One region of the Clostridium kluyveri DSM 555 genome, then DNA from elsewhere that is predicted to be linked to it. Evidence: riboswitches for the same ligand, from Rfam matches in the RefSeq annotation. Region 1 holds a riboswitch; the other holds the start of a gene.
The links. Region 1 has a riboswitch for tetrahydrofolate ahead of CKL_RS07270 (ECF transporter S component). Riboswitches for the same ligand answer to the same signal wherever they lie in the genome.
Positions count from the first base shown of each region.

Region 1 (12,157 bases):
ATTTATAAATTTTAATATTTCATCACTATTATCAGAAAGATTTTTGAATGCCTTCTGAACTTTCACTATAGTATCTTTTATACTTGTTACTGCACTACCTGACTGTTCTGCCAAATTTCTTACCTCTTCTGCTACTACTGCAAAACCCCTTCCCTGTTCTCCTGCCCGGGCAGCTTCTATAGCTGCATTAAGTGCCAGAAGATTAGTCTGTCCTGCTATATCTGCAATGGTATCTGCCATTACTTTTATATTACTTACTACCTTACCTTCCTTAATAGCTTGTACCATTCTATCTTTCTTTTCATCATATAAGTTCTTAACTTCTAATATAGCACTTTCACCCTTTATTTGAACTTCAGAAGCTCTTTCTTTGGATTTATTGGCATTGCCACTTCCTTCAGTAGCTTTTCCCGCCAGTTCACTCACACTTGAATCAACTTCCTCCATAGATGCGGTTATCTGCATTGAAGAAGAAGTAGTTTCCTCTATACCTAATGTTATATCTTTTACTGCATTATTTATATTCTGTGAATTTAACGATAATTCTTTCACTGCTCTAGAAAGTTCTTCATTTGATACATTAACTTTTTGTACATTTTCTATAAGTGATTTTATCAAATTTTTTATATTTTGTTGGGCAATATTAAGGGCTTTTCCAGTTTTAACAAACTCATCATTTCCTTTTATACCATTCATAGGTAAGGAAAGATTGAATTTTGAAAGCCTTTCTGCAAAGGATTCTATTTTAGATAAAGAATTATTTATATTCCTAGAGGAAAACATTCCAAGAGCTATTGCCGCCAATATACAGGCTATCATTAATATACCTATTGTTATATTATTTTTTATGTATATAGAATTACTTTTTATATTTATATTATTTGTTTTATTGATACTACTATTAATACATTTATCTAAAGTCTTCAAAATGTTATTATTTACTTCTTCCATAACTTCATATTGTATTACTGCCTCATCAAGATTATTACTGTCTACAAACTGTATAATGTTCTCCCTTATTAGAATATACTGATGATGCTGTTTAGTGAAATCTAACCACATCTGTTTTTCATTTGCACTCATTTTAAGTTTTTCAAGAGTTGCAATATTCTTTTCATTTTTAGAACTCATAGTCTTAATGTCATTTTTTAAATATGTTTTTTGGGAAGCATCCCTTACGTAAACTAACTCTAACAGGTCTTTCTCAATTTGTATCAGATTTTGCTTTATGTTATCTGATACAAAAACACTTTGTATTCCAACATTATACATATCCTCTGAATTATTTGTCACAGCTTTTAAAGATAATATCGATATAATACCAACTATTGCTATAAACAATGCAACCAAAGTAAATTGTAAAATCAATTTTGTTCTCACCTTGGATTTTTTAAAAAATTTCATGACATTAGTAAGCTCTGAGATTAATTTTGTTCCCGTTTTAGCTTTTTCAAAAAATTTCATAACATTTCACCTCACAATAAAATTATTTTAACTTTTTCAAAATGAATAACAACTCAAATATACTAATATATCCATTAGTTACTTAATTTAAAAATACTTTATCTTGTTAAGCTTTTAGATATAGTTAATATTAAAGAGGCTGTATCTTATTATACATAATAAAATACAGCCTCTAGTCTCTCTAGTTAGCATATTTTTAATAATCCGTAATTAATATTTACCTTTTTATACAAACGCTACAATTAGCTAATATTCCCAGAGTCCGTTAAAGTAAAAGTAATGTAATTATAATACTGAACTTAAGTTTTTGTCAATCATATACACTCTTTTTATATACTAATTTACATTAATTTTAATATACATAATATTTATAATGTATATTAAAATTTCACTTTACATATTGTATTTATATTTATCGGATAAACTAAATTCTTTTTAAGCCTTTTTAACTACTCTACTATAAAATAAATTATAGGAATATAGAATTATGCATACTATATAAGAATTAATTGCAGTCATAAGTAAAGTTTCAACTATTCTAGGTATCCATAAGAGCATAAATCCTTTAGCTATAAGAGCTGGAGTGAATATAAGTAGAATATAGGTATTTATAGTACATATAAAAATTCCCGAAATGCCTAAAACAATTACCATCTTAAAATAGTAATTGTTTATAAAACTATAGAACTTGGCTGAATTTTTATTAATAAATAGATTTATAAGCAAAATTAAAATACCTATGATACCTATCAGCATAAATCCATAGCTAAAGTATTGAGATTTTTTGCCTAAAAACATAAATAGCCTGTTTAAAGTAGTATTAGACATAAATTTTATTATAATAAAATTTATAAAACCTATTAGAAACAGCAATATAAAAAATATACTGTAATAATTTCTAATTTTGTAATTGCTTTTATTTCTTATGATCCTCCACAGCACAGCAGGTAAAATACCTGCTATTATATTAGTTATGGTAAACAGAGGAATATATCCACCCATAGGTTTCATCATATATCCAAATACATCTATCAATCCCCCTGCAATTCCCCCATATAGCGGACCAAAAATAAGTCCCGGTGCTGTGTAACATATGGCATCAAAGCTTATTCTCATGGTTAATATACCTCCTGCAGCCACAGTTATAGCAAAGGGTCTTAAAACAATTGCAATAGCAATAAAAACTGCTGTAATAACAAGAAATCTTAAATTCATTCTGCTTTTCACATATTTTACCTCCAGTATGTTATAATTTAAATCTAATTTACACAGAAAGTTAATTTAATTTTTTCACAGAACCACCTCTTTTCTCTTTAATGCAGCCACACTAAAGAGAAAAGAAATAAATATTAAGATCTCTTTAATATAACAGCGGAAGCAATATTATATCGTAAGCTTTAAATCTTATATAACAAGTATTTAAGCTTTTCGTTTAGAGACAACCTCCCATTCTCTAACACTTTACGCATAATATTTACTCTGCTACTTTGAATCAATTATACAAAATAAGTCAAGCATTGTCCAATATAGTAATTTTATTACATTTATCCCGCAGTTACCCTATGTAGAATAAGTTCAGTTGGTATCTCTTTTTGATATTTTACCTGTGAACCAATCTATAGTTTTCCACCCCCATTTAAAATAGCATATTGAACTCTATCTCTATCATATATTTTTGATTATTTTATTGTATAATAAAATAGATTATAAATGATTTTTACTGTAAAGTTTAATTAAGCTATATTAAAAAAGGAGAGATTATTTAATGGATAAATTTACTTTAATCCAAGAAGAATCAGCATTAATAGTTATTGACATTCAGGAACGTCTGATTCCAGCAATGCCCACTTCCCAAAAAGTAATTGAGAATACCAATACCTTACTATCTGTCTCCAATAAGTTAGAGATTCCCACAATTATCACCGAACAATATCCAAAAGGTCTTGGAAAGACAGTTCCAGAAATACACTACAATATTAATGAAGTATCAGTCCATGAAAAAATTACTTTTTCCGGCTGCACTGATGAAGTAATTGATACCTTAAAACAATCAGGAAAAAAGAAAATCATTATTACAGGAATGGAAACCCATGTATGTGTTTTCCAAACAGTTAGAGATTTACTTGCTCGTAATTATCAGGTGTTTGTTATAAGTGACGCTGTATGTTCTCGTACAAAAGAAAATTACTTAAACGGTCTATCCCAAATGTCGGCAATGGGAGCTGTGATAAGTAACACCGAAACGGTGTTCTTCGATTTGTTGAAAATGGCAGGAACACAGTTATTTAAGGAGCTATCGAAGTTAATCAAGTAAAATAAAATAGCTGTCAGTTACTGAATGATCCTTTGAAACAACAGCTCAAAGGATTTTGAAGTAACAACTAATATCAAAAGATTAGTGATTGAATTATTTTGGAGGTTATAGTAATGAGAAGTTCTGAAATTATACTTAAATATGGATGCAATCCACATCAAAATCCATCAAGAATTTATGTAAAAGATAAAGTACTACCATTTGAAATTTTGAATGGTAAACCAGGTTATATCAATTTTATGGATGCTTTTAATTCATGGCAATTAGTGAAAGAGTTGAAACAAACATTAGGATTACCCTCAGCAGCATCTTTTAAACATGTAAGTCCAGCTGGTGCTGCAGTGGGTCTCCCTTTAAATGATGTATTAAAAAAGGCATATTCTGTTGAAGATATTGAATTATCTCCTGTGGCTTCTGCTTATGCCAGAGCCAGAGGTGCAGATAGAATGTCTTCCTATGGTGATTGGGCAGCTATAAGTGATATTGTGGATGTATCTACTGCAACAATTTTAAGTAGATCTGTTTCAGATGGAATAATTGCTCCAGGATATACAGATGAAGCCCTAAAACTTTTAATGAAAAAGAAAAAAGGAAATTACTGCATTATTAAAATGGATTATGATTATGAACCTGAAAATATAGAAAGAATGGTATTTAAGGCAACATCCTGCTGTGCTCAGTTTATCTTTCAAAGAAGGCGTTTCAACACCAAACAAAGATAATGTCATAGAACAATACTTAAGAGATGATATTACTAAAGTGGAGATAAAAGAATGGAATAAAGTGCTTAATAAAATACCTAATAGACTGACAAAGGAAGAAAAAACATCTTGGCTATTTAATTTATCCGGAGTATGTTTAGCTTCAGATGCATTCTTTCCATTTAGAGATAACATTAATAGAGCATCTCAAAGTGGTGTAAAATATATAGTCCAGCCTGGTGGTTCACTGAGAGATGATATAGTAATAGACGCATGCAATAAATATAATATGGTAATGGCTTTTTCAAATATACGATTATTTCACCATTAAAAATTACATACCCAAAATATTTTAAAGTTTACAATTCATAATTTTTGAAACAGCCTGCATACATAAAACCCCCTTAGTGATTTTTATTTGATTAGCCATGAGCATAACACTAGATATTCACCATTTGACAGTTTATTATATTGCAATTTAAAAATATACCTAAAGTTTATATAAATTATACTTTTTAATGAAAACTTTAGGTATATTTCATTAAATTTTTTATTATGTTAAGCCATTATAAAAATTTAAAAACAAGACATCGACATTTCGCTTATTTCTTATTAAACAATCCCAATTCCTTTGCAATGTCCAAGTTTACCTTCAGTACATTTACTGTTTTCTCTCCAAAAACACCAAAGGCTTTGCCTTGCGTGTTATTTTTAACAATTGTCTCCAGCTTATCCTTTGATAAACCAGTACTTTTCACTAAGGCTAGAATTTGAACAGCAGCGGACTCAGGACTTATATGTGGATCAAGACCAGAGCCAGATGCCGTCAATAAGTCTGTGGGAATATCCTCTTTTTTAATAGAAGGATTTGCCTTTAAAAATGCATCTATATCCTCCTGTACACGTTTGACCAGTTCGGGATTGGTAGGCGCATAATTTTTTGACCCAGACCCAACTCCAGCATAATTACCACTGTCTTTGTCTTCTCTGATGTAGGTATTATAATTGACTGCTGAGGGACGACCTTTCATAAACCTGCCATCTGTAAAATCCTGACCTATAAGAGCAGAGCCAATAGCTTTACCATTTACTATCACCAAACTTCCATTAGCTTGCTTTGGAAATATTACCTGACTGATGCCTGTGAGAATCAGAGGGTATGCTAGCCCACATACTAATAACAGCACCAGCGTAACCAAAAATGGTTTTTTTATTCCTTTAAAAAATGTACTCATTTTATCACCTCCTGTTCTAGACCTAAGGGTGTTATGGTAAGATATTTCTTTATCGGCTTTTTTAATGGATTCACTCTTCTTATCACATTCAGAATATTCCAACTGCTCAAGATCATAATAGTCTACTATCCTTTTATAGATATAGACCACTAAAAAGCCAATTGCCATAATACCCACATTCTTTAAAAAACTATCCATAAAAACCCACTCCTTTTCCCCAAAAAGAACTTTTTATAGGCCAAAGGCCGCAAGCAAAGGCGTAATAATAAGATCAATCACTTTGATTCCTACAAAAGGTGCTATAATTCCTCCCAGACCATAAATCAACATATTACGGGTGAGCAGCTTTTCAGAACGCTGTGGTTTATATTTAACCCCCTTCATAGCAAGTGGAATTAGACACGGAATAACAACAGCATTAAAGATCAACGCGGCCAGAATTGCACTATAGGATGTAGACAATGACATAATGTTCAACATATTCATCTGAGGAATGACCCCCATAAATATAGCAGGTATAATTGCAAAATACTTTGCTACATCGTTGGAAATACTAAATGTAGTTAATGAACCTCGTGTAATTAAAAGCTGTTTTCCGATTTCTACAACATCCAATATTTTAGTAGGATCGGAATCCAAATCTACCATATTGGCTGCTTCTTTTGCCGCAGAAGTTCCACTGTTCATTGCAATACCCACATCTGCCTGTGCCAGTGCTGGGGCATCATTGGTACCATCACCTGTCATAGCAACCACCTTGCCCTCAGCTTGCTCAGCTTTAATAGCCTCAATCTTATCCTCCGGCTTGCATTCTGCAATAAAGCTGTCCACACCGGCTTCCTGTGCTATAGTAGCTGCCGTTAAGGGGTTATCACCGGTACACATTACAGTTTTGATTCCAATAGCCCTAAGTCTTGCAAAGCGCTCTACAAGCCCAGCTTTTATAGTATCTTTCAAATAAATAACTCCTAAAACCCTGTCATTTACACAAACTACCAGAGGAGTACCACCAAGCTTTGACACTTCCCTTACCTGCACAGCTAAATCCTTTGGAATCACACCACCTAATTCCCGAACATATTTCCCAATTGCGTCAGAAGCACCTTTGCGGATTCTTGTGCCATCTGGAAGCTTCACGCCACTCATACGTGTCTGCGCAGTAAATTCTATGAACTCCATACCAGGTATATCTTCATTTTGTATCCCAGTAAGCTTTTCACCAAGCCCTACAATGGATTTTCCCTCTGGAGTGTTGTCTCTTAAAGAACTTATAACAGCATAATGAATTAACTCCTGCTCTTTCACATCTCCTACAGGGATAAATTTTGATGCCATGCGATTTCCGTAAGTTATAGTTCCAGTTTTATCTAAAATCATAGTATCCACATCTCCACAGGCTTCCACTGCTTTACCGGACATAGCAATGACATTAAAACGGGTAACACGATCCATACCCGCGATACCAATTGCAGACAGCAGCCCTCCAATAGTTGTGGGAATAAGACATACAGTTAATGCAACAAGTGTGGAAATAGGAATATGCACCCCCACATATACCGCTATGGGATAAAGAGTAACAATAACAATTAAAAAAATAATGGTTAAACTTACCAGTAATGTATTTAGCGCAATTTCATTCGGTGTTTTTTTACGTGAAGCACCTTCTACCATGGTAATCATTCTATCAAGAAAGGACTGCCCAGGCTCAGAAGTAATTTGTATCTTCAACCAGTCACTTACTACCGTAGTACCGCCAGTTACGAAAGCAAAATCTCCTCCGCTTTCCTTCACCACAGGAGCGGACTCACCAGTAATAGCGGATTCATCTACAGAGGCAATTCCCTGAATTACCTCACCGTCATTTGGAATAAATTCTCCCGCCTTCACTAAAACCATATCACCCTTTTTTAGCATGCTGGCATTGACAACAGTCTCTTTTCCATCGTCACTTATAACACGGGCCTGCATGTCTTTTTGAGTTTTCTTCAAACTTTCAGCCTGTGCTTTTCCTCTGCCTTCTGCAATTGACTCTGCAAAGTTTGAAAAAAATACTGTGATGAGTAAAATAAAGGATACTACTATGTTATATAAACGCAGGTTATTCCCCTTATCCCCAAAAATATCCGGGAAGAATGAAAGGAGAATAGTCACCACAAAACCCACTTCTACCACAAACATAACAGGATTTTTTACCATATATTTGGGGTTAAGTTTCTTAAAGGCTCCAAAAATGGAGGTCCTAAGAATATCTTTTGTAATAAATTTTGTTTTTGTATCTTTGCTCATGAAAGACTCCTCCTTAATTCCATAAAGTCAAACGTTCTGCAATAGGGCCAAGTGCCAGCACTGGAAAAAATGTGAGTGCAGAAATAATAAGTACGACCATGAGCAATGCTGCCGCAAATGTTCTTGTATCTGTTTTCAGTGTACCCACAGATTCGCTCACCGGACGTTTCAACATTAGTGAACCTGCAATGGCAATCTGAATTATAATGGACAAGTAACGTCCAAAGAACATAGCAAGCCCTGTAGTAATATTCCAAAAATAAGTGTTATCGGTTAATCCCTCAAACCCTGAACCGTTATTTGCAGCTGAAGATGCATATTCATATACAACCTGGGTCAAACCGTGAAAACCATGATTGGTGATTCCTTTTAACCCTGCTGGAACTGCTATTGCTAGTGCAGTAAAGGCTAGAATAAGTAAAGGATGAATAATAATTCCTAATGCTGTCAGCTTCATTTCCTTTCCTTCTATTTTTTTACCCAGATATTCTGGTGTACGGCCAATCATAAGTCCACATATGAAAACTGCAAGAATAGCATAAAGGATCATATTCATAAGCCCCACACCCTTGCCGCCAAATACCACGTTGAGCATCATAAAAAGCAGTGCAACAAATCCTCCCATAGGCGTTAAAGTATCATGCATATTGTTTACTGAGCCTGTAGTAAATGCAGTTGTAACTGTTGTGAAAAGCGAAGACTGGGCAATGCCAAACCGTACCTCCTTACCTTCCATACTACCCATGCTTTGACTTAATCCGGCTTGTGCCAATAAAGGATTTCCGGCATTCTCAGACATGAAGCAGATAACAAGCCCCACTATAAATATTATGGACATAACGATAAAGATCGTCCTTCCTTCACTGCCAAAAAAAATTCTCTTTGGATTTTTCTTTTCTTCTTCTTTTTTACCATCATGAACCATATGACCGAATGCAACTACACAAGCACCTGGTAAAATCATCATGGAAATTATCTCTATAATATTTGTAAATATATTAGGGTTTTCAAATGGCGCTGACGAATTTGCACCAAGAAATCCACCACCATTTGTTCCCAAATGTTTAATTATCTCCAGAGAAGCTATTGGTCCCATGGCAATATCCTGAAACTTTCCTTCAATTGTTCCAACAGTCAAATTGGCTGACAAAGTTTGAGGAACTCCAAGATAAACAAGAAGTAACCCACCTAATATGGAAATGGGGAGCAAAACACGGGTTATAATACGTATTAAATCCATGTAAAAGTTACCCATAGTTTTTGTTTTCCCTGCAAGGCCTCGAATAAACGCCATGGCAGCAGAAAATCCAGTAGCCGCAGAAGTAAACATCATAAAGGTAATTACCATCATCTGACTTAAATACGAAAGCCCGGATTCCCCGGAATAGTGCTGAAGGTTTGTATTGGTCATGAAACTGATAATAGTATTAAATGACAGAGTTGGTTCCATTCCACTGATGCCATTGGGATTAAAAATGTGAAGTGCCTGAAGTCTTAAAATAAAATATCCAATCAGTACCATGAATGCATTGGTTACAAGCAATGCTGTAATATACTGCTTCCAATTCATTTCCTTTTTATCAATACCACATATACGGTAAATCATACCGTCAATGGGGTCAAAAACTGGATCTAAAAAAGTATGCTTTCTGGCCGCAATATGGTATAAATATTTTCCCATTGGAATGACAAGAACAATGAAGATTGCCAATGTCAAAATGATTTGCAACATAAATTTTCCTCCAATCTCCAATTAAAATTTTTCGGGATTTATCAGAGCATATACCAAATATGCTCCTAGTGCTAAAATGATAATTCCAAGTAATATCATAAAAAGCCCTCCTTTTGTACTATTTTTCCACATGACGGCCGCACCAATCAGTTAAAAGTTTAGCTGATATAAAACATACTACTAAGATACCAAGCATTAAAAAATCCATTTCAATTCCCCCCTTCCCTTGAATATGCTTTAGTGTATCACATTTCTTATTAATCCAGTGTTAGAGTTTTCTTAATCACATTAATACTTCATTAAGATGATTTTTTGAAATATTTTCTAAAAATTGAACAACAAAAATAACCTGCACTTTTATAAAGAAATAGTACAGGGTTATTATCCGTATTTATCTAATTTATTATGCTTTTTTATACAATACAACTTAAATGATCTCGCTGTCATCCACAACTCTCAGCATACGATAGCCAATTCCAATGTGAGTTTGAATGTATTTGGGCTTTGAAGGCTCTTTTTCTATCTTTTTTCGAAGAGTTGCCATAAAAACACGAAGAGCAGAAATATCATTTGAATAATTTCCCCAGATTTCATGTAAAATAAAATTATGTGTCAGAACCTTTCCCACATTCTTAGCAAGTAGACAAATCAATTTATATTCAATTGGGGTAAGATGTACCTCATCTCCATCCAGCCACACACAGCCGGCTTCATAGTCAATTTTTAAACCGCTATTTATAAAAATGGCAGCATCCTTTAGAAGCTTCTTACTATCATAACGAATACGACGTAAACTAACCCGAAGTCGTGCTAAAAGCTCTTCAACACTGAAAGGCTTTGTTAAATAATCATCTGCACCAGCATCCAAGGAATCAATTTTATCCCTATCCTCACTTCGAGCGCTGACAACAATAATGGGAACATTAGACCATGTCCGCACCTTTTTGATAATTTCAACACCATCCATATCAGGCAGCCCTAGATCCAAAATTATGATATCTGGCTGCCTAGAAACTGCCTCTAAAATAGATGCCCCTCCCGTTTCCGCAGTATGATATCGATACCCTTGTGTTTCCAGTGTAGTGGTAATAAGCTTGCGGATGGCTTTATCATCTTCCACTACAAGAATCAATGGTTTATTCATGATAATTTTACCTCCTGTGCTTGCAAGGTAAAGCAAATTACCGTACCTTGCGGAATATTATCCTTTACATAAATTGTACCGCCGTGAGCATGAACAATAGACTTGCATAGAGAAAGTCCAAGCCCCAGTCCCCTGCGGCTATCTCCATGGATATTATCTACAGTATAAAACATGTCAAATAACCTGTCTTTTGCCTCATCTTCGATACCAGGGCCATCATCTGCTATTTCCACTAAAATAAATTGTTTTCTCCTCTTGGCTGAAATTACAATATGAGACCCAGGAGGAGTGTATTTAATGGCATTATCTACAATATTAATAATGACCTGAATAATAAGACGAGAATCCACTTTTGCCATGATCAGCTCATCCTCTACTATTGTTTCAATATGGTAATTCACGCTATTGCGGTTAATGTGGCATAGTGCTTCTGCAATAATTTCTTCTAAAAGTTCTGGCTGCAAATTCAAGTTTATCTTACCGTCTTCAATTCGGGTAATAGACAGAATATTTTCAACTAAGTTGATAAGCCACATGGAATCATCATAAATATCTGTATAAAGCCCTTTTTTTTGTGCTTCGCTTAATACTTTAGAATTTCCCATGAGGATGCCAGCATTGCCTGATATACTTGTAAGGGGTGTGCGTAAATCATGGGAAATTGTTCTGAGCAAATTGCCGCGGAGCTTTTCCTGTTGTATCTGCATAGAAATCTGTTTTTGCCTTTCATTGAGTTTTTCTTTTTCCAGAGACAGAGCACAATCACCCAACATAGCAATCATCAGGCTTTTTTCAAAGGCCTCCAACGGTACTTTCTTATCCATAACAATTCCAACAACAGCAAATACCATATCACTGCTGCGCACCGCAAGGTATAAACATTTGGCAGCAGAAAGAGTATTTGTTGTAGCACCAGCGCGTTTATTATTTTTATACACCCACTCAGCTACTGCACGTTCATCTGTTTTCAAGTAGATCTTAAAATAATCCTCCCATCCATCCTTTGGAAAAACAAGCGGTTCAGATAATGTATTGTGCTGCTCGGGATAAAAGATCACAGTTCTGTCAAGAAGCTTTACCAATTGATGTGCCGTCTCGCTGAAAATTTCAGATTTATCTCTTGCCTGCTGTAATTTCCGGTTGGTTTCAAGAAGCACTTCCGTACGGTAAGCTTTTTGCGCAGAGTAACGAGCCTGTTCCTTTACCCGTTTTGTCAATGTACTAACTATAAAAGAGGCCATCAGCATAACTAAAAAGGTAACAGGATATCCTGGATCATAT
Region 1 is NC_009706.1:1,515,114-1,527,270, reverse strand. Features, by position in the region: gene CKL_RS07275 (methyl-accepting chemotaxis protein) at 1-1,464, opposite strand, end outside; gene CKL_RS07270 (ECF transporter S component) at 1,900-2,691, opposite strand; THF riboswitch at 2,832-2,948, opposite strand; gene CKL_RS07265 (hydrolase) at 3,230-3,778, shown strand; partial or broken gene CKL_RS07260 (hypothetical protein) at 3,892-4,810, shown strand; gene CKL_RS07250 (K(+)-transporting ATPase subunit C) at 5,082-5,714, opposite strand; gene kdpB (potassium-transporting ATPase subunit KdpB) at 5,946-8,000, opposite strand; gene kdpA (potassium-transporting ATPase subunit KdpA) at 8,014-9,732, opposite strand; gene kdpF (K(+)-transporting ATPase subunit F) at 9,754-9,831, opposite strand; gene CKL_RS07235 (response regulator) at 10,160-10,876, opposite strand; gene CKL_RS07230 (sensor histidine kinase) at 10,873-12,157, opposite strand, start outside.

Region 2 (12,157 bases), 1.6 Mb from region 1:
AACAACGAAAAGCTTATGATGCTATCGTGCAGTACCTTGATCATGTGGATGTGTATTTGCCTTCAGAGCTTTCTGAATTTTTGGAATTGCTTTTCAATGCAAGTGAAAAAATTGATGCGCTAAAGATGGAAGAAGAAATAAACGGAAAAATGCATAAAATGCTTGCTGATACAGACTGTTACTTGGAACGCAACCGGGAAGAAATTGAACGGTATATTGAATTTAAAAGCTCTGATGAGTATCAGAATTCCGATGCAGGCAAAATTCAAAGGTACATGTTGGATTTTCAAAAAGAAAGCGGCTATCAAGAGGTTTTAATAGCCAACATGAAAATACTCAGTCCCGCTTATGCTGAATATTTGAAAAAGGTTGAAGCAGCAAATGACATTATGCTGAAAAAGTTTCCAAAAGCAAAGGATATGTGAATTAAATTAATATACGATTTATGATTTATTCTTTAGGGCGATCATAAAGTTGATCGCTCTTTTCTTTTGCCCAAAAACGCAGAAAGGAGGCTGCCATGCCGAAAATCATCTTTACCTCGCAATATATGCGGGATGCCCCGCCAGCCCAGCTTGAAAACTATGTGAAGTACATCGGAACCCGTGAGGGTGTGGAAAAAATTGATGAGAGCAAGCTGTTGCTTTCGGCTACGGTAAAACAGCAGCAGCTGATCCAACAGATCATCCGGAATATTCTCTCTGCCAAAGATATGCTGGAGTATGCCGACTACTGTGAAAGCCCTACCATCGGCAACGCTACCGAGTTTATCTCCCTGGCATTGGAACAGAACCTGAACCTCATCGGCAAGCGTGAAAACTATGTGGAGTACATCGCAGGCCGCCCCCGTGTGGAGCGCATCGGTGAGCATGGTTTGTTTACCGATGCAGGCGTGCCGGTGGTGCTGGCGCAGGTGCAAGAGGACGTGTGCAACCACAAGGGCGCTGTCTGGACACATGTTATCAGCCTGCGCCGGGAGGATGCCGCAAGGCTCGGGTACGACAGCGGCAGGCAGTGGCAGGATTTGCTGCGCAGCAAAAAAGCCATGCTCTGCAAGCATATGAAAATCGACAGTGAGAACCTCCGCTGGTATGCTGCCTTTCATAATGAAAGCCATCATCCCCATGTACATCTCATGGTTTACTCAGCCAAGGATAATGACGGCTTTCTCACTGAGCCTGCCATCGAAGCCATGCGCTCGGAGCTGGTGCACGATATTTTTCGTCTGGACTTCGCTCACATTTACGAGCATCAGAACGAAGCCCGCAGCCAGCTCAAGCAGGGTGCCGCCGAGGTAATGGCCGAGCTGCTTTCACAAGTACAGGATCGTGTCTGTGAAAACAAATCTATCGAAGCGAATCTGCTATTGTTATCGAAACGGCTTCAAAACACAAGAGGCAAAAAGGTGTTTGGATACCTCAAGGCTGATGTGAAAGCCATCATTGACCGCATCGTAGATGAGCTTGCCAAGGAGGAACGCATCGACAGGATCTACCGGGCATGGAATGATTGGCAGAATGAAATCCTTAAAACTTACACCAACAAGCTGCCGCCTCTTCCTCCGCTCTCGCAGCAAAAACAATTTAAAAGTATCAAAAACATGGTGATTGCCGAAGCGTTACGCTTAAGCAGTCACCATGTTTCATTTGAGGATGAAGCCGCAACGGAACCGGAGCTGCCGGAGTCTGCGGATGGTGAGACGGAGGAAGCCTTCATGGAGCCAGCTGATGTAGTCTTTCGCGCTGAGTGGAGCCAGCAATATAAGCTGGCAAGAAAATATCTCTACGGCAGCGAGGATATGCTGCAGGATTTTGATAAGGCATATCATCTGTTTCTGCTGGAAGCGGAATCTGGCAATGCCCTTGCCATGCATGATCTCGGCAGGATGTTCGCCGATGGATTAGGTCGTGAAATTGACTTACAGGCTGCACACACATGGTATGAAAAAGCGCTGGCGGCTTTTTTATCCGCAGAAGAAGAAAAAGCAAAGCCCTATCTGGAATACCGCATCGGAAAGATGTACGCCGCCAGTCTTGGTACAGAGCAAGACTACGGGCAGGCAGCTTCATGGTTTCAGCAGGCGGTGGACAAGAACCACAAGTACGCCCAATATTCCCTTGGTAGCCTTTGCTACCGTGGTCAGGGTGTTTCGCAGAATTATGCGCAGGCGCTCCGGCTCTATACCTTGTCTGCCAATCAAGGAAACCCCTATGCGGATTATGAGCTTGCCAAAATGTATCGTGACGGTGTCGGTACGCCGGTGAATACCGCTGCTTCCGATCAGCATTTCAAAGCCGCCTTTCCCGGATTTTATCGCCTGGAAAAGGACAGCCATGATGATAAGCTGCAATACCGCCTCGGTCAGATGCTCTATACCGGAACCGGCACAGAAAAGGATGTGCAGGCGGCGGTTTCCTATCTGGAGCAATCGGCGCAGCTTGGAAATGTGAATGCTCAATATCTGCTGGGTAAGGTGTGTCTGGAAACCAGTATCGGAAACCCTACGCAGGCGGTAGCTTGGATGACTAAAGCAGCGGAGGCCGGAAACGCCGGAGCGCAGTATGCCCTCGGAAAGCTGTACCGGGATAGCACTCATGTGGAGAAAGATATTCAAAAGACGGTAGCTATGTTTAAAGCTGCCGCCGAGCAGAAAAACGAGTATGCCGCTTACCAGCTCGGCAGGCTCTATCTTTCCAGTGAGGATATCCCGAAGAATGTTCCGGAAGCGGTCAAGTGGCTTACACTTTCCTCCGATCTCGGCAATGCCTATGCCCAGTATGCCTTGGCGAAGCTGTATCTTTCCGGTGACGGCATTCCCAAGAATGTCGGTGAGGCGATCCGGCTGTTTACCTTATCCGCAGAGAAGAAAAATGAGTTTGCCGCCTATCAGCTCGGCAAGCTCTATCTCCAAGGGGAAGATGTCCCAAAGAATGTGGAAGCCGCTATCCGTTGGCTGACCGCTTCTGCCAATCAGGGAAACCAATATGCACAGTATGCTCTTGGTAAGCTGTATTTTTATGACGGCGATGTTCCCCGTGACAAGGAAAAGAGCCTTTACTGGCTGGGACTGGCTGCGACGCAGGGCAATGTCTATGCGCAGTACTTTATTGATAACATAGGCAGCTATCGCAATCCCTCGGTGCTACTGGCAGCCACCCGGCTTATGCACCGGCTGGAGAATTTGTTCCGGGAGGATTACCGCAGAACCGCAGGAATCGCTGCCGGTCAAATCGACTGCAAGCGCAGACGGAAGCTGCAGGAGAAAAAGCAGGCGCAGGGTCACAAGCGGGATGACTATGCGCCGCAAATTCATTTATGATGGGAGGTTTTACTCATGTCAGACTACATCCATTTTACAGACGAACAAAAGGAACGAGCCAACTCCGTAGACTTGGTGGACTTCCTCCAGCGGCAAGGAGAAAAGCTCCTGCCATCAGGGAGGGATAAGCGGCTGGCCAGCGATCACAGCATCACCGTTCGGGGCAACCGCTGGTACGATCACGCTTCTGAGGAGGGCAGTTATGCTATTGATCTTGTGAAACGGCTCTATAATCTGTCTTTCCCGGAGGCGGTTAGCCTCCTGCTGGGTGGTGAGCAAGGCGTAGAATACCGGCAGCACAGCAAATTCAGTGAACCGGAGCAGCGAAAGCCATTCGCTCTGCCGCCAGCGCACACGGATATGCGCCGGGTGTTTGCTTATCTCATTAAACAGCGCTGTATCAGCCGAGAGGTGGTGTCGGAGTTTGCCAGAGAGAAGCTGCTGTTTGAGGATGCAGAATACCACAACGCTGTGTTTGTTGGCTTCGATGAAAAATGCGTTGCCCGCCATGCCCATAAGAAAAGTACGGCAACCGGCAGTGCTTTTCGCATCAATGTAGAGGGCAGCCATCCGGCCTACAGCTTTCATTACGTTTCCAAGAATCCAAGCCCCAACAACCTGTTTGTGTTTGAAGCACCTATTGATCTGCTGTCCTACATCAGTTTGCATCCACAGAATTGGAAAAACGCCAGTTATGTGGCGCTGAACGGTGTGTCGGAACAGCCGGTGCTAAAACTATTGGAACTGTACCCTCAGCTTCAACGAGTGACACTTTGTCTGGACAATGATAAAGCTGGTCATAAAGCCGCCAGCCGCATTCATGAAACATTACGGCAGCAGAGATTTGAAGATGTGGTGTATGATGTTTCCGCACGCAAGGACTGGAATGAAGATTTGAAAGCATTATACTCGCAGGAGCAAGCCGCACCATCTATGGTAATGACATAAAAAGCATGACAGCTGATGAGTAACCGTCATGCTCAGTTTGCTTATTAACCAAATGTTACTAAAGCGGATTAACTGGAGTTTGCAGACTATATTCCAACTATTTTTCTTGCTGTATTTGCTGTTCGGATTGTAATCTTGTCCCTTATATTTGAACTGGCAGTCTTTGACCACCAATTTGTCTTTTGATAATCTTTTCGGTTAAAAGACCAGAAAACAGCATTTTTATAATTGTATACTTTCTCATACTCCTCTTTAGGACTTCCAACCTTATTATAAAACTCGTTATAAGATAAGGGAGGAAACATAAAAATAAGGTTATCATATATGTCCTTGTTATCATCGCCCCACCAATCGGGCGCATTATTTAATATATCTTCCAATTCTTCCTGTAAAATAATAAAAACTGGTATATCTAACTCAAACTTGTTTTTTATCATCATTTTTATTGTATTTACAAGAATAGCCGTATCATCTATATCACTTGAAAAGATAACGTTGCCGCTATTGAGGTGTGTAAAAACTTCTGTATAGCCCATTTCTACAAAACCTGTTTTTAGTTCAGACATTGCTATCTTATTTTTGCCGCTTACATTGATACCTCTTAATAATGCAATGTATCTTTTCATATACAATTTCACCTCTTAGAATTCTGATTTAATAATTCGTCTACTATCTTAAACTTGATTAACAATTGCCGAGCCTTATATTTCTAAGGCCAATATTTACAGTCATTATACTACAAGTTCAATTCAAATAAAAGAAAGGAGTTCCCTATGTTATCCCAAGTAACTATTCTAATTGCAGTGGCCGCCGTGATGTTTTTTGTCATCGGCGGTCTTTCTCTTTTAGCACACTATTATACCCTTAGCGGCATTAAATCTAAAACGGTCGGTGACGGTCAGCACGGTACCGCCCGTTTTGCCACAGAAAGCGAAATCAGACGGACATACACACATGTAACCTACGAGCCGGAAAAATGGCGGCGTGGGCAGAATCTGCCCACCTTGCAGGGGCTTGTGGTAGGGAGTAAGCAAAAGGCAGGCTCTACCACCGCCCTTATTGATGACGGCGATATTCACTGCCTCATGATCGGTGCTGCCGGTGTAGGTAAAACCGCAAACTTTCTATACCCCAACATCGAATACGCCTGCGCCTCTGGCATGAGTTTCCTCTGCACCGATACCAAGGGGGATTTGTTCCGAAACTACGCAGGCATCGCAAAGGATTATTATGGCTACAAAATATCTGTGCTGGATCTGCGTAACCCCACACGCTCGGATGGGGATAACATCCTGCAGCTGGTGAACCGTTATATGGATGCCTACATGGAAAATCCGGAGAATCTCGCGCTGAAAGCTAAAGCGGAGAAGTATGCCAAAATCACTGCCAAGACCATCATCTCCAGCAGCGGCGAGGATTCGGCAAGCTATGGGCAGAACGCCTTTTTCTACGATGCCGCCGAGGGATTATTGACATCCGTGATTCTGCTGATTGCAGAATACTGTCCTCCGGAGAAGCGGCACATCATATCGGTGTTCAAAATGATACAGGATTTGCTGGCTCCCTCCCCGGTGAAGAATAAAAGTCAGTTCCAGCTGCTTATGGATAAGTTACCGACTGACCATAAGGCAAGATGGTTTGCGGGAGCCGCCCTCAACACCGCAGACCAAGCAATGGCCTCCGTGCTGTCTACGGCTATGTCACGCCTCAATGCCTTTCTGGATTCCGAGATGGAGCAGATTCTGTGCTTCGACAGCTCGCTGGACACGGAAACCTTCTGCAAGGAGAAGTGTGCCATCTTTATTGTGTTGCCGGAGGAAGATAACACGAAATACTTTATGGTGTCGTTGTTCCTGCAACAGCTCTACCGGGAGATGCTGACCGTGGCCGATGAATACGGTGGCAAGCTTCCCAACCGGGTCATGATCTTTGCCGATGAGATCGGAACCATCCCTAAGATCCAGTCAATGGAGATGATGTTCTCCGCAGGCCGTTCCCGCCGCATCAGCATGGTACCCATCATTCAATCCTTCGCTCAGCTTGAGAAAAACTACGGCAAGGAGGGTTCCGCAATTATCATTGATAACTGTCAGGACATTTTATTTGGAGGCTTTGCACCCAACTCGGAAAGCGCAGATATCCTCTCAAGGGCGTTGGGGAATAAAACCGTCATGTCCGGTTCCATCAGCAGAGGAAAGAACGATCCCAGCCAGAGCCTGCAGATGATCCAGCGCCCGCTGATGACACCGGATGAGCTGAAAACTCTGCCCAAGGGGAACTTTATTTTGGCCAAGACCGGCTGCTGTCCCATGCGTACCAAGCTGCCGTTGTTCCTGAAATGGGGCATCCGATTCGAAAAGCCCTTTGAGGGGGAGGAACGTGCCGCCCGAAAGGTTCACTATGCCGACCGCTTTGAGCTGGAGCAGGAAATCCTCCAGCGAGGCTGTGCTTATGAGGAAGATGACTTTGCTGAATTTCCGGAGCCTCCCGGTGATGACCGCAACGGAGGTATGCTGCATACTCCAGTGCAGGAGCATGAGTCGGAGCTTCCCACCATGCCTCTACGTACCGATTAGGGGGTGTTCGTGATTTGAACTATCTTTCCTCACTCTATGCTGAAAATGTCCCACACCGTGCCGTGGCGGTTTACCGGTATCTGAAAGACCGGGCGAACAGGGACGGAACCTGTTATCCTGCAATCGGTACTATTGCTAAGGACTTGAAGCTCTCCCGCCGCACGGTACAGCGAGCCATCGCCGACCTCGAAAAGACCGGCTATCTTCAAAAGGAACAGCGCTGGCGGGAAAACGGCGGCAAGAGTAGTCTGCTGTTTACGGTGAAATGAGAAAACACATACCCTACCGCCAAGGGAGCAGTGCGTCCTGTCGGCGGCATATGGTATGTGTCATCATGGCCTATGCAGTGAACTTGTCACTCTAAGGATTTCTTTAAACACAGAGAAACAACAATAATTACTTTAACATGAAGAAAATCCACCTCCGAAGAAAGAAGATGGATTCTGCTTATCTGGCATCCAATAGCGCCTTGATGGTTGCGGCGGCTATTTTGATTTCCTTTTTGCCGCACAGCTGAATCATATGCATGAGCTGTTCTTTTTCTCTGTCTGAATGTTGAATTTCTGGGTAAAAGATCGTATCGGCTGATATTTTCAAGGCGCGGATAATCTTAAGTAGTACCGGCATTCTTGGGTGTTTGTTTTCATTTTCAATGGCCATTATGTATCTTGGCGTGACTCCGACCTGTTCCGCAAGGGCATCCTGTGTCATGCCTGCGGCAATCCGGGCTTCCTTTATGGTCTGACCAAATGAGTTCAGCAATTCCTCCACTGTAAGTTCACCTCCTCACCCAATTTTACAGTATGGGCTTAGGATTGAGAACGAACCAGTGATGACTGTTAGGGAGAACAAAAAACAATAATAACCTAGGTCATTGATGAAAAGCAAGATATACTGGTTGTTTTTTGAAGGTAACTTAAGAATAAACGATAGACTTAGGAAAGTTTCCTTCCTATGAAATAAAATCCATTCGATTTATGCCCGTTCATAGTCGTAAATGTCAGGCGTTCATATTTCAATGTGCTAAAATCAGCCATAAGCTCCTTCAACCATTTCTCTGAGTGATGGCGAAGAACGGCGCCTTCCGGCAATTCAAAGACACCATAGATGCCATACTTTTCTTCAAAGCTTTGATAGCGGGCTTGATTTCGTTCATCTGAATTGATAAGGAAATCATTGATGTAGAGAATTCCGTCAGGTTTTAATACACGATTTATTTCGGAAATCAGAGCCTGCTGTTCTTCATTGCTTTTGATACAAGTCAGGACGGCAAAGAGTATCACTGCGTCTATACTATGATCCGGCAAATCAATCCCTGCATCTTTTTTCAAACGGAGGTCAAGATAAGGAGCCTGCTGTTTTCCCCGTTCGATCATTCCCTGCGAAAAATCCATGCCAATCAGATGCCTGTACCCAAGATGATGCAATTCGTTTAATGTACGGCCATAGCCGCACCCAACATCAAGAATGACGGCATTGAGATCGAGATAATTGGCGAATTCATTTGCCTGAAATGGCGTTGTAAACTGTTTTGTCTCCGATACACTGTTCCAGTAATCTTTTTGTTCCATCGGATTATTCCTCCTTTTGTGATTTTATTAATTATATCGGGATACGTAGAAATTATTTCCATTGTAGTCATATACCGTAAAATACGCGTTGCTATTTCGCCTGTTTTGTATTTACCCCCTGAAAATAAGGCAGTCGCATAAACGCTTCCTTTAGCTTTTGCTTTGCAGATTGAAAAAGCATTTCGTTTCTATCCGTTAGCTCTTCTTCTCCAAAGTAGCGGTCTGCGATATATTTTGTATACCGCAGTTCCATCATCACACCCTCAATCCGCTCGCCAAAAAGCTCACGGTAATGATTAATAATATGTCCTCCCAAGTTTGCATTATCTATAACACTGTAGCCTTGTGCTGTAAGATTTTCGTGCAGTCCATACAACGTCTGCTCAGAGGATGTAACGCCGCGTCGGTTGGATAAATAAATATCTTGGCTGCCGCCATCGCCAAAGTCAAGGAAGAAACTGTGCAAGTCCAAAAGGAGAACCGACGGATACACCTTTAATTTTTCACGCAAAAGTTTTTCAAGCGCCTGATGATAAGGGTCATAATACAGGCCTACCCGACGGTTAATTTCATTCTCATTCAGCGGTGAAGAATACAAACGGCTGCCTTGAGTATTTTCCTGATAGACTACGGTTTTGCGGTAATCCCCATGTTTTGCACTATTGACCGGCCGGTTCATATCTACCACATAACGGCTTAGGTGGTTGATGATCGTGGTGCAGCCCATTGCAGGAAGAAAGTCGTATAGCTCCGGCAAGAACCAATCTGTGTTTGACAGACAGACGCCTTTAAGGAAGCTGCTGCGAATGTCTTCGGGGACAAAGGTGCCGCTGTGGGGTAAATCAATCACCACCGGAAACTGGTGTACGTTTTCATTTAAAACCGTATAGTGTTCCAAAATGCTCCGCTCCAATCTTACGAGTCTTTGATTTCTATTTGAACTTAACGGATGACCCATTCATTATCTCTTGCAGGGTATTCTGTTTTCTGCAAATGCCCATCAGAATGACCACAAAATATGCCTTGACTGTATTGCCAAGGATTTCTTCAATTACTCTGGGAATCCATATGACTGCAAACGGCAGTACCTTCCATGCGGTAAAAATTGTTTCACGCAATACGACTGTGTTAAGAGTGGTGACAATCAAACCGGAACCAATCATAGCGATAAGAAGTTGGGGGATCTGCTCCCTGCTTGTGTCATGAAAAATCTTTTTCGACAGGAAGAGATCAGCGGCTAACAACAGGATGCCGAGAGTTGCGCATCCAATCATTGCGGTTGTGACCCAAGAAATATATGTTGCCAGATTTCCCGATGGATCTTTTGTACCAATGGTTCTTTCAATCAGCATTTTACTGATAAGGTGCATGTTGTCCGTATTGACGTTTTCTTTTTGTACATGATTGTAGAATTCACGATTAACGCCATCGGCAGCCAGAAACGCAATATTACAAATCCCTGCTAATAACATGAGTACGGAAAAAATTGCAACTATCATTCTCATTTTCTTGTTGTCTTTGTTGCACAGGACAGACCATAATGCGCCCCGGATAAATCCACCGGCAGCTACGACCAGCGTCATAAGAGGTATATAGGTTCCAACAGGCTTTAAAAGGTAACCCAAAAAGTCAGAAAGCCCGGACACAACCGCGCCATATACTGGCCCGAATAACAGGGATGGCATAATGGAGAAAATGCCGGAGATGCCAACACTCATTCCATTTTGACCAAACACGGGTATGTAGAAAGAAAATGTTGTTTTTAAAACAAGTGAAATACTGAGAAATACCGCAGAGATTGTGATGCGGCGCACATATAAAGTTGTATTCTTCAATTTAACTTCTCCCTTCTTAAATAGAACGTGACATAGAAAGTTTATTGTTAAATTGAATTTCTAAGTTATAACCATCAAATACACCTCCTGTCATGCAGCACAGCTACACAACAAGAGGCACAATCATTACACCGCTTCTCCTTATGCAGCAGCGGGATGCGAACCTTGTACCGTAAGCCCTAAAAGGCTTTTCGTCCCTCTGACAACTCCCCGTTCAGAAGGCACTGCAAATCAATGATTTACGCACAACGTTCTACTCTGCTCTGATTCAAATGTTCTCTGAATGGTATTAAGTGCATTCAGAAAATAAAAAAGACCCACCAATCCAAGCATCATGCCCAGACGGTCGGCTTTCCAAAACGCTGTACTCCCTGTGGTTGAATCCACTTCCGTCAGTCATACAACACATTTATATTACCACTGCTCATTAGTATTGTCAACTTCAAGGCACAAATAGAAATTCATTGGACTCGCTGCATGATAGAGCGTGAGCTCGTAGGCTTTCAAAAATTCTTTCCAAGCAAAAAATTTATCGTATTAGCGCACAGCCAGCTCCCTCTCTTAATTAAAGTGAGAGGACTGGCTTTGCAAGGCGGTTGTTGCTTTCATTCGCGATTGCGTATATACTGAGAGAAAGACACAAGTTGGAGGAATACAAATGCTTGATTATATATCCGTACAGCAGGCCGCTGATCAATGGGGTATCTCAAAGAGAAGAATACAGAAACTCTGCGAGGAAAACAGAATAGCCGGAGCGGTTCGTTTCGGTCGCGCATGGGCAATTCCAAAGGATGCGGAGAAACCAGCTGATGCGAGGAAGAAAGAAGAAAAAAAGTAAATGAATCGAAGGAGGATTGAAAATGAGCTATAAAATCTTAGTGATTGATGATGATAAAGAGCTGTGTGCTTTGATCAGGCAGAGCGTGGCGGTTGAAAGTATAGACGCAGACCATTGCTATTCCGGTGCGGATGGGCTCGCCATGCTCCAGAAGAATGATTACCAGCTTATTCTTTTGGATGTGATGATGCCGGGAATGGACGGCTTTCAGACTATGGAGAAAATACGGCAGACAAGCAGTGTTCCCATACTAATGCTGACCTCCAAAAATGACAGCACATCAAAGGTTCGCGGACTGCGCTCGGGTGCGGATGATTATCTGACAAAACCCTTTGATATGGATGAACTGATTGCCCGTGTGGTTTCCTTAATCCGCCGTTATACGCGGTTCAATACGACTGGAGATCATTCACAGCCGCTGACTTATCAGGGGCTGACCATAGACTTGGACAGCCGGAGCGTAACCACTCAGAACGGGACGTTTGAATTGCCGCCGAAAGAATTTGACCTGCTGCTGTTCTGCGCGAAAAATCAGGGGAAGATTTTGACAAAACAGCAGATTTACGAGGAAGTTTGGGGTGAAGCATACGTTTATGATGACAGCAATATTATGGCGATTATCAGCAGGCTCCGCAAAAAAATCGAACCTGATTCCGGCGCTCCCTATTACATCCAGACGGTAAAAGGAATCGGCTACCGCTTCAACAAGGAGGTGTAAGCCGTGATTCTCGATGTGACATTAGGCATACTCTTCTTCCTTGCTCTTCTGTTCGGTATGATTTGTATGGGAAAACTCCTTGGTGTCAAGCGGCAGCTTCAGGACATGACAGATGCTCTGAATGACATTGAAGCCGGAAACGGAAATCGCAGAATTCTTGCCGTGGACAATGAGTTGACCGCAGACCTTTCCTACAAAATGAATGAAATTGTTACCCGTTACGAGGAACAGCTCTCCGGACTCAGGACAGCGGACGAAACCAATCGTCAACTCATGACTAGCCTCTCCCATGACGTGCGGACACCGCTCACTACATTGATCGGCTATCTGGATGCGTCGCATAGAGGCGTTG
Region 2 is NC_009706.1:3,902,284-3,914,440, reverse strand. Features, by position in the region: gene CKL_RS18825 (MerR family transcriptional regulator) at 1-425, shown strand, start outside; gene mobP3 (MobP3 family relaxase) at 521-3,319, shown strand; gene CKL_RS18815 (DUF3991 and toprim domain-containing protein) at 3,335-4,267, shown strand; gene CKL_RS18810 (DUF1697 domain-containing protein) at 4,354-4,893, opposite strand; gene CKL_RS18805 (VirD4-like conjugal transfer protein, CD1115 family) at 5,041-6,843, shown strand; gene CKL_RS18800 (helix-turn-helix domain-containing protein) at 6,858-7,112, shown strand; gene CKL_RS18795 (helix-turn-helix domain-containing protein) at 7,291-7,614, opposite strand; gene CKL_RS18790 (class I SAM-dependent methyltransferase) at 7,779-8,414, opposite strand; gene CKL_RS18785 (N-formylglutamate amidohydrolase) at 8,506-9,312, opposite strand; gene CKL_RS18780 (ECF transporter S component) at 9,347-10,249, opposite strand; THF riboswitch at 10,397-10,512, opposite strand; ZMP/ZTP riboswitch at 10,579-10,659, opposite strand; gene CKL_RS18775 (excisionase family DNA-binding protein) at 10,908-11,087, shown strand; gene CKL_RS18770 (response regulator transcription factor) at 11,110-11,805, shown strand; gene CKL_RS18765 (sensor histidine kinase) at 11,809-12,157, shown strand, end outside.
Region 2: linked by a shared signal. The riboswitch ahead of CKL_RS18780 (ECF transporter S component) and the one ahead of CKL_RS07270 (ECF transporter S component) in region 1 are both predicted to bind tetrahydrofolate.